3 regions of the Nocardia sp. NPDC049149 genome follow, and region 1 is predicted to be linked to each of the others. Evidence: riboswitches for the same ligand, from Rfam matches in the RefSeq annotation. Region 1 holds a riboswitch; each other region holds the start of a gene.
The links. A riboswitch is a leader RNA that binds a small molecule or an ion and turns the genes downstream of it on or off. The one in region 1 is predicted to bind S-adenosylmethionine.

Region 1 (3,265 bases):
CCATGGCGACGGAGTGCGAGGGCGGGGTCATCAGGTCGGCGGCGCCGCAGAGGATGAGCGTGGGGATCTTGGAAAGGGCTGGGAGGGTGGCGGTTTGGTCGTAGGCCATGAAGCTGGTCAAGAAGGTGGCCATGGTGACGATGGGGGTTTCGTTGTGCATGGCGTTGGCCAGCGCCAGCACTCGGGGGCTGATCTTGCGGTTGCCGAACTCGGCGGTGCGGACGATCGGGGCGAAGACCTTGCAGGCGAGGCGTTTTGCGTGCTGCATGGTGCGGGGAGCGCAACGAACGGCGGCCTGGAAGAGCGAGATGATCGGGTGGCGGAGGAGCCGGCCGAAGCCCGCGTCGGCGAGACCGCTTGCGGCGGTGGCGAGCAGCGCGACGCCGACGATGCGGGTGCCGATCTGATGCGGGTGCTGGCTCAGGTAGGTGAGTGCGGTCATGCCGCCCATGGAGTGGCCGACCAGGATCAGGGGGCCGGTGGGGGCGACCGCGTCGAGCACGGTGTGCAGGTCGTGGCCGAGCTGGTCGAGGGTGTAGGTGTCGCGCGGGGCGGCGGTGGAGTCGCCGTGGCCGCGGTGGTCGTAGCAGACGACCCTGGCGTGCGGGAATTGGCGGAGTAAGGAATCGCGGACGTCGGTCCAGGATTCGGTGCGCAGGCAATGGCCGTGCAGGAGGACGACGGTGAGTTCGGCACTGCGCGGTCCGTATTCGCGCACCGCGAGGGCAACACCGTCGGCGGTCGAGATCGTGGCACGACGTTCGGCCGAGGTGGCGCGGGTGCTCGAGATCGACATCGGTGGCTCCGGTCGGGTTGCGGTGGACTTGTCTAACTGTGCGCCGGATGTGCTGCCGCTTTTAGGGACCCGAGTGCTGAGGTATTGCCCCACGGGGGTGGGCTGATCGCCACCAAGGGTGTGTGGTGCCCCCGATGTTCCGGGGCGGTAGTCGTGGTCCCGACCGCGCGCACGATCCTCGACGAACTGCCGCTCAACCCCAATGGCACAGTCGATAGCGGGCGCGCTACCGGAAACGAACCGTCCGCACCATCGCCCGCCGATTGGGCACCGTGACCACGTAAAATCAACCCGATTCTAAAGCGTGACAACACATCTGGCGTGCGCGATTCTTATTTCAGGTCAAGAGTGCCAGCGTCAAGTCCCCGGCTAGCTGGCCGGCAACCCTCCATCCGCGGCGGGGTGCCCCGGGTCAAGACCAGGCCGAGCCGCGTACCGCGGTCCGGGCAAGCGCGGGCTCCGTCGTTTTCTGGGGCCCTGACGGTGGGATCGGGGGTCGAATCATGTCTGTGTCGACTAGCTCCTTCCGCACGCCCGGGCCGGTGGCCGGTCCATCGAGCGACAACCAGAGGGGAACGACATGGCTACGGCCACGCCATCTCTCGGAGACCGCGTGTTGGACACCACCAGGCAGGGATTCGATCACGAATCGCTGACCGCGCTGCTGAACGGGGCGGTGCACGCGGTGCGGCTCGGCGGATTCGTCCGGCCCGACGCGCTCGATCACTTACGAAAGGCGTTCGTCGGCAGGCAGGATCACGGCCCACTGGCCACCGATCCGCAGTTCCGGCGCATCGGCCACGCATTTTCCGAGACGAGCAGCGACGCGGGCCGCGGGCAGTACTTCGACGAGGCGCGCGACAATATCGAGCGCCTGCGCGAGATCGCCTCGCCCTATTCGTATCCGGCGGACGACCTGCGACTGCTGCTCGACGAGATCTGGCCGTCCGGGGCGAGTTTGCTGCGGCGCGACGGGCAGGCGTTCTTCGCCGGTGTCGCGCGCTACCAGCTCGCCGGTGTCGATCTCGAGCCGCACACCGACAATGTCAGCCGAAACCTGCCGGAGGACTTCGGTATTCGCATTACGCGGCAGCTGTCGGTCAACGTCTACCTGGACGTGCCGGACCGCGGCGGGGAATTACAGATCTGGGACGACTACCCCGACGAGGGAGAGTATCGGAATCGCTCCGGTGAACGCGTGTACGGGATCGACCGCGCCACCGTCGGCGACCCGGCGCTGGTGATCGCGCCGCGGGTCGGGGACGCGATCTTCATCGACCCGCGCCGTGTCCATGCCGTCGCGCCCTCGCAGGACCGTCCCCGCATCACCATCGGATTGTTCATCGGTGTCAGTGATCCGGCCGACTCGCTGAAGGTGTGGAGCTGATGACGACGACCACGCTGCTCTCGGCGTCCCACAAGGCGGCATACGACCTACGGTCGGACGGCATCACGACCGAAGGCCGCTCGACGGTCCTGCTTGTCAGCGTCGGCGCCGAGTACCACGAGGGCGAAAAGCTCGCCGCGACCATCGATTTGATCAATCGCTCGAACTTCGGTCGATGCGCGATCGCCGTCGCGGACACCCTGCAGCGGCACAACCTCAGTGGCGGAAGCGATGTCGACCGGCATGCGCGGGCCAGGATCGCCGGCGACGAATGGCTGGTCCGCAACATCGGCTATCTGGACCAGATCGACTGCCCCACCAACGTTTTGCGATGGGACTTCGCACTGTCCCATCCTCGCTACGGTGACCTCTACGACGCGGTCGAGCAGGCTTACGAGACCGACGAGCCCTACCGGCGCGCCATCGACAGCACCATCGACCGATTCATCGAACGACGAGTGTCCCGGGAACCCGACGTTGATCAGGACGCGGTCCGGACATCGTGCCGTGCTTACCTTTTGGAGGAATGCCCGATCATCATGCCGCTGTGGGCGCATGAGGGATTCGACTATGTGATCTACCCGCAGCGGATATCCGCAGCGATGGGCCGCACGCGCGAACTGTTCGTCGAGCCGGAGCATCCGGAGCGAGTCGCCTGGCTGCCCTTGCGTTTCAAGAAGCGAAAGTCGGCATCGAACACAACGACGGGAGTGGAATGACCATAGCGATCCCCACCCAACGGCGGTTGATCGGCTTCACCGGGCTGGCGGTGGCCTCGTTTCTCGGGTGCATCGACCTGACGATCGTCACCACCGCGCTGCCTGCCATCGGCGACGACCTGCATGCTGGGCCGTCGAATACCGAGCTCACCCTCGGCGTTTTCCTGATGGCGCTGTCGATGTTCATGGTCACCGCGGGCCGGATCGCCGATCGCCTCGGCAGGCGGCGCGTGCTGCTGTTCGGTCTCGCGCTGTTCGTGGTGGCGTCGGTGGGCGCGGCCCTGTCGTGGAACATCGGCGCGCTGATCGCCGCCAGGTTCGTCCAGGGCGCTGCCTGTGCCGTGCTGTACACGAGCACCTCGA
Region 2 (3,265 bases), on a different contig from region 1:
CTCGGCCTCCGACAGCGCCCCGTGCAGGATCGTGTCGTGCCCGCGCCGACCGAGCTCGGCAACCAGCTCGCCTGCCACCCCGGCGTACTCGTCCGCCGCCACCGAAATCCGCATACGCCCAGCGTAATGCGGCTTCGATCCGAGTGGTGGCCGCTTCGCGCCCGACCCGGTCCCGCACAGGCGGTGACCGAGCCGGCGCGAACGTCAGCTCAGAGCGTGTTCGAGGTCGGCGAGGAGGTCTTCGACATCCTCCAGGCCGACGGAAATCCGCACGACACCGTCGGTCAGCCCGATAGTGGCACGCCCTTCGGGGCCCATGGCCCGGTGCGTGGTGGTGGCAGGGTGGGTGATCAAGGACTTCGCGTCACCGAGGTTGTTGGAGATGTCGATGACGCGCAGCCGGTTGAGCACCTCGAAAGCCCGCTTCTTCGCCTCGTGCGCAGTCGCATTCAGCTCGAAGGTGACCACGGTGCCGCCTGCACTCATCTGGCTGTTGGCCAGTGCATGCTGCGGATGTGATTCCAGGAAGGGATATCTCACCCAGCTGACGGCCTTGTTGCTCTCCAGGAACCGGGCGATCCGCAAGGCGGACTCGGTCGAATGCCGCACCCGCAGCGGCATGGTCTCCAAGCCCTTGAGCAAGGTCCACGCGTTGAACGGGCTCAGCGCCGGACCGGTATGGCGCATCAGCGTTTTCACCGGTCCGTCGATGTAGTCCTGTGCGCCGAGGATGGCGCCGCCGAGCACTCGGCCCTGACCATCGATGTGCTTGGTGCCGGAGTAGACGACCACATCGGCGCCGAGCTCGAAGCCGCGCTGCAGCAGCGGGGTGGCAAAGACGTTGTCCAGCACCACCTTCGCGCCCGCCGCATGCGCGAGCTCGGTGACCCGGCGCACATCGACGAGCGTCTGCATCGGGTTGGCGGGCGTCTCGAAGAACACCGCCTGAGTGGGCACCGACAGCGCCTGCTCCCACTGGTCCAGGTCCTCGCCGTCGACGAAGACGGTCTCGATGCCCCAGCGCGGCAGGATCTCGTTGCACACCACGAAGCAGGACCCGAACAGGCTGCGCGCGGCCACCAGTCGGTCGCCTGCACCGAGCAACGCGCCCAAAGCGGTGAACACCGCGGACATTCCGCTCGCGGTGGCGAAACACGCCTCGGCGCCGTCGAGCAGCCGCATCCGCTCCTCGAACATGGCGACCGTCGGATTGCCGTACCTGGAGTAGACGAAATGCTCGACGTCACCGGTGAACGCCGCCTCGGCGGCCTCCGCGCTCTCGTAGACGAAGCCGGAGGTCAGATACAGCGCCTCGGAGGTTTCCTCGAAACCGGAGCGCCGCAACCCGCCGCGCACGCCGAGCGTGCCGGGGCCGACGCCCTCGGGCAGCGGCTTGTCGAACGCACCACCGGTGATCATGACCGCCTCCCGGCAGCGTGACAGCACCCACTCATGACTGCCGCCACGGCAATCCGAGGGCACGCCAGCCGGAGCCGCCGCGATGCCCGTTCTCGTCGAGCGGACCCTCGAAGCCCTCGAGCACGTTGTAGGACGTGCCGAAGCCCGCGTTGGTCGAGGCGATCGCCGCGCCGATGGAGCGCTGGCCCGACCGACAGAGGAAGATCACCGGTGCCTCGGGGTTGTGCCCCTCCAGCTCCTTGACCAGCTCTTCGGTGAACTCGCTGTTGCGGGTGCCGGTGGCGTCGACCCATTCGATCAGCACGGTCTCCCGCTCGATCGAACTGGTGTCTGGCACGCCGACGAACTTCCACTCGGCGGCAGTACGCACGTCGACCAGAATGGCTTCCGGATTGTCCCGCAACAGGTCCCAGGCCTGCTGTGGGGTGATGTCACCGGCATAACTCATGTGGACCTCCTAGAATCCGCACTTGCCGCGCTCAGGTTTGACGCACGGCCAGGTCGTCACCCGGAGCACCCCACCGCGGAGGAGGGTTGCCGACCAGTATTGCCGGGGCTTGTCACTGGTTCTCATGACCTTCGATTGAGATTGCCTGGACAGGGGTCAACCTGTCAAACGGCTGTTCAAGAGGTGAGAAACGGTTACGTGCAGACCAGCCATTTGTTGCCGGATCGGGTCAGATTCCAGGTCGCGGTCTGCTCGACGCCGTCGACTTTGGTCGTCACGGTCGCCTTAGCCCGGTCGCCATCGACCATCGGATCGACGAGTTGCGTGATTTCCACGGTCTTTCCGCGCCCGGATCGTCCGGCCAGCGGCGACCGCTCCGGCACGAAGCCCTGGCAGCCCGTGCCTGGTGGGGGCACTGCCTCGGTTTGGTTGGAGCCCTCGACGAAGCCACGCACCGCTGCGGCGATCCGGTCGGATTCTGTGACATTTTTCTCAGCGGGCGAGAGCACCCCGCCGAGGATGATCGCGCCGAGCACGAGCACCGCGACAACGGCCGCCGCGACGAACGGCGCGACCGACCGTTTGTCGGTCTGATCGACCACGATGACCTCGTCGTCCGCGGGCGGTTGCTGATCGCTCATAACGACGATGATCCCTGGTCGGCCCGGTTATCCGCCGACCACCCCCACACGATGCGGCGGCCTGCGCCGATGCCGGCGACACCGCGAGGTGATTCGGGCACGCGCAGTGGGTAACCGGGACGGAACGGGCAGTGCGGCATCCACTCAGTTCACGCACCGCCCGGGGCCGCACTCGCCACCACCGATAGAATCGCGGGACTGCGGCCTGCTGTCATAGCCGCGGCAGGAGTGGCCACGAGCCGACGACTCCGGTGTCCGCATCGACAGGTGCAACCAGCCAGCGCGTAACTTAGCCTAGGCTAAGGAAGACGCCGTAATTGTTCTCGACCAATAAAGGGTGCGCGTAAAAGATGACCGAACAGAGTGCAGGTTCCCGCCCGCTCCGCATCGCCATCGTTGGCGCCGGACCGGCCGGTATCTACGCCGCAGACGCCCTGATGAAGTCCGATGCCGAGGTGAGCATCGACCTCTTCGAGCGGATGCCCGCGCCGTTCGGGCTGATTCGCTACGGCGTCGCACCGGACCACCCGCGCATCAAGGGCATCATCACCGCCCTGCACAAGGTCCTCGACAAGCCGCAGGTCCGCCTGCTCGGCAACATCGACTACGGCACCGACATCACCCTCGACGACCTGCGCAGCTTCTACGACGCGGTCATCTTCTCCACCGGAGCCAACGCCGACCGCGCACTGGACATCCCCGGCATCGGGCTCGACGGTTCCTACGGCGCCGCCGATTTCGTGTCCTGGTACGACGG
Region 3 (3,265 bases), on a different contig from region 1:
ACTGCTGGAAGACGAAACCGATGCGGGAGCGTTGCTTGCGCACCGCGCGGTCGGGGAGGGCGTGCAAGGTGTTGCGGCGCAGGCGATAGCCGATCAACTCGCCGTCGATGTGCACGGTGCCTGCGTCCAGTGTCTCCAGGTGGTTGACCACCCGCAGCAGGGTGGACTTGCCCGAGCCGGACGGGCCGATCACCGTGACTACCTCGCCGGACCGCACGGTCAGATCGATGCCGCGCAAAATCTCGTGCGCGCCATAGGATTTGCGGACGCCGCGTACCTCGACGGCGGCGGTGGCGGTCATCGGGTCGCTCCGCGTGGTGCGGCGGAACCGGTTTCGGCGATCTCACGCAGCTTCTGCCAGCCGCGCTGCAGCGGCGACGGCGGAGGTGTGCGTTGTGCGCCCTTGGCGTAGTGGCGCTCGATGTAGTACTGCGCGACCGAGAGCACGGTGGTGAGCACGATGTACCAGGCGGTGGCGACCATCAGCAGCGGCACCACCCGGCCGTTGCGGCCGTAGATCACCTGGACCTGGTAGAAGAGTTCGGCGATCGCCATCACCGACACGATCGAGGTGCCCTTGAACAGGCTGATCACCTCGTTGGTCGCGTTCGGCAGGATCGACCGCATCGCCTGCGGCACCACGATGGTGCGAAACTGGCGCACCCGCGGAATACCGAGCGCGGCAGCGGCTTCGAGCTGGCCCGCGTCGACGGAGATGATGCCCGCCCTGATGATCTCGGCCGAGTACGCGGCCTGGTGCAGCGCGAGCCCGATCACCGCCGCGGTGAACCCGCTGATCACCCCGTTCACCTCGAAGGTGAAAAACGCTGGGCCGAAAGGGATCCCGATCGACAGCGTGTGGTACAGGTAGGCGATGTTGAACCAGAACAGCAGCTGCACGATCAGCGGGATCGAGCGGAACGCCCAGATGTAGCTCCACGAGATCACCCGCAGCACCGGATTGTTCGAGAGCCGGGCGATGGCAAGGGCGGTGCCGAGCAGGAAGCCGAGCGCGGTGCCCCACGCGGTGAGCTCCAGCGTCACCCGCAGCGCGGACAGCACCGATTTCGCGGTGATGTACTGGGCGAAGGTCGGCCAATCCCAGCCGGGGTTGGTGGCAAGGCCGTGGATGAACTGCGCGAGCAGGACGAGCGCGACGGCGCTGATCACCCAGCGCCACGGGTGCCAGGGTTTGGCCACGGTGGGAGCTGGCGCTGTGACCGGCGGCGGTGGGGCGGGCTCGTCCGGTGCCAGCTCGGCGGCGGCATCGGGTGCGACGGACGCACTCATATCGGGAGGTCCTTCGGAAGAACGAAATGTGACCGCCCCTCATCGGGCCGCGGTCACCTCACCCGGCCAGCGACGGGTGCACTGTCTGGCTGCGGTCAGCCCCGACAGCTCGCGGACGTCACCTTGCACTGATCGATATGTCGGCGTCCCCACCGGATGCCGCGGACAGCTTCGATGACCATGTCGGTTCCTCCATCGGTCCTGGCGGAAGCACCCGCACCCGCTGTACGGGGGGTTGCTGCGACGTCGACGAGCCAGGTCTCTCGGTCGCTCTGGATGGTTGCCGCCGATCCGGACACCGCAGGATGTCAGGGTCGAGCGGAATTATCATGCCCAGCGGCCGAACCCTTAGACAAGGGAACGAATCACCGTGAGCCTAGCCCTTGTCGCACGGCGCGCGGTCCCGCAGAATTCGTCGCTGACAAGCGGTGTCACCGCGTGGGGTTCAACCGGATCACGATGTTGTCGGAGGACGGCTCCGGTACCGATTCGCCGGTGACCCTGACTTTCAGAGTGCGCCCGGTATCGCGGTCGACGAAGGACAGGGGCGGGCGGCCGTCCTGCAGGTATTTGTCGCCCCACTGCATCAGGGACAGGAAGACCGGCAGCAGATCCTCGCCGGACTCGGTCAGTAGATACTCGTCGTGGATCCGTTTGCCGGGCTCCCGATAGGGCACGCGGGTGACGATCCCGGCGGATTCGAGCTGTTTGAGCGCTCGTGACGCAGCGGGCGCCGACGTGCCGATCCGTGCCACGAAATCTTCGAATCGTGTTGTGCCATAGAAGCATTCTCGAATCGCGAGAAACACCGTCTTGGTGCTGAGCAGGCTCAGCACCCGCTCCGCCGAGCAGCCGTCGCTTGCTGACCACGCGTCGCGATCGCGCAGCCGCTTTTCGAACTCCATCACCACTCCAGCATTGTAACTAACGGTTGCGTTATTCAGCATCCCGTGCTTGTATCTAACTAACGTAATCGTTACTGAGATGGAGGGTGCAATGGTTGCGGTGCAGGACAAGGTGGCTGTGGTAACCGGGGGCCGGCGTGGGCTCGGCGCGACGCTGGTCGACGAACTGTTGGCGCGTGGGGCCCGAAAGGTCTATTCGACCGCGCGCGCGGCGTACCTCGACAGCAGGCCGGAGGTGGTCACCGCCGCGCTCGAGGTGCGTTCGGCGGACTCGGTTGCCGCGTTCGCGGAACTCGCCTCCGACGCCCAGCTCGTGTTCAACAACGCGGGAACCCTGCTACCGGGTGCATTGCTGACGGGCGACTTCGACAGGGTCACCGAGACATTCGATGTCAATGTCTTCGGACCGCTGCGCGTGGCGCGGGCCTTCGCGCCGATCCTGGCCGCCAACGGCGGCGGTGCGCTGGTGAACATGCACTCCGTGCTGTCCTGGCTGGCGGGCAGCGGCGCATACGGGGCATCCAAGGCCGCCGCGTGGTCGGTGACGAACTCGCTGCGTATCGAGTTGGCGCAGCAGCACACTCAGGTCGTCGGCGTGCACGCGGGATTCATCGACACCGAGATGGTGTCGGCAGTCCAGGCACCGAAGGCCACGCCCGCCGAGATCGCCGCGCGAATCCTCGACGGCCTCGAAGCGGGCCACACCGAAGTGCTGGCCGATGCCGTCACCGTCGATGTCAAAGCGGCCCTCTCCGGGCCGGTGGAGCAGCTGATCTTCGCCGCCGCCCGCTGAGATCACCAGAGGAGCACCGAAAGCCATGCCACTGTGGACAATTCATCACACGCCTGGAATCTTCACCGACACCGACACCGACAAACACAAGCTCGCCGCGCGCATTGCCGACCACTACGAATCGGTCGGCCTGCCGAGGTTCTATGTGGTGACGCTGTTTCATGAAGTCCGTCCCGAGAACTTCTACGTCGGCGGCGAACCGACCCCGGCCGGGGTCCGCATCGCCATCGACCACATCGCTCGCCGCAACCCCGATCAGGAAAGCCGTCGGCGAACG

Region 2: linked by a shared signal. The riboswitch ahead of ACGFNJ_RS02155 (rhodanese-like domain-containing protein) and the one ahead of ACGFNJ_RS32680 (2OG-Fe(II) oxygenase) in region 1 are both predicted to bind S-adenosylmethionine.
Region 3: linked by a shared signal. The riboswitch ahead of ACGFNJ_RS41120 (amino acid ABC transporter permease) and the one ahead of ACGFNJ_RS32680 (2OG-Fe(II) oxygenase) in region 1 are both predicted to bind S-adenosylmethionine.

What each region holds. Positions count from the first base shown of each region.
Region 1 is NZ_JBICTD010000009.1:242,687-245,951, reverse strand. It holds gene ACGFNJ_RS32685 (alpha/beta fold hydrolase) at 1-796, opposite strand, end outside; SAM riboswitch class IV at 1,137-1,255, shown strand; gene ACGFNJ_RS32680 (2OG-Fe(II) oxygenase) at 1,410-2,183, shown strand; gene ACGFNJ_RS32675 (tRNA-dependent cyclodipeptide synthase) at 2,183-2,902, shown strand; gene ACGFNJ_RS32670 (MFS transporter) at 2,899-3,265, shown strand, end outside.
Region 2 is NZ_JBICTD010000001.1:430,781-434,045, forward strand. It holds gene ACGFNJ_RS02145 (RpiB/LacA/LacB family sugar-phosphate isomerase) at 1-114, opposite strand, end outside; gene ACGFNJ_RS02150 (O-succinylhomoserine sulfhydrylase) at 205-1,419, opposite strand; gene ACGFNJ_RS02155 (rhodanese-like domain-containing protein) at 1,451-1,867, opposite strand; SAM riboswitch class IV at 1,881-1,997, opposite strand; gene ACGFNJ_RS02160 (hypothetical protein) at 2,062-2,508, opposite strand; gene ACGFNJ_RS02165 (FAD-dependent oxidoreductase) at 2,859-3,265, shown strand, end outside.
Region 3 is NZ_JBICTD010000016.1:93,274-96,538, forward strand. It holds gene ACGFNJ_RS41115 (amino acid ABC transporter ATP-binding protein) at 1-301, opposite strand, end outside; gene ACGFNJ_RS41120 (amino acid ABC transporter permease) at 298-1,290, opposite strand; SAM riboswitch class I at 1,480-1,573, opposite strand; gene ACGFNJ_RS41125 (winged helix-turn-helix transcriptional regulator) at 1,722-2,195, opposite strand; gene ACGFNJ_RS41130 (SDR family oxidoreductase) at 2,287-2,988, shown strand; gene ACGFNJ_RS41135 (tautomerase family protein) at 3,014-3,265, shown strand, end outside.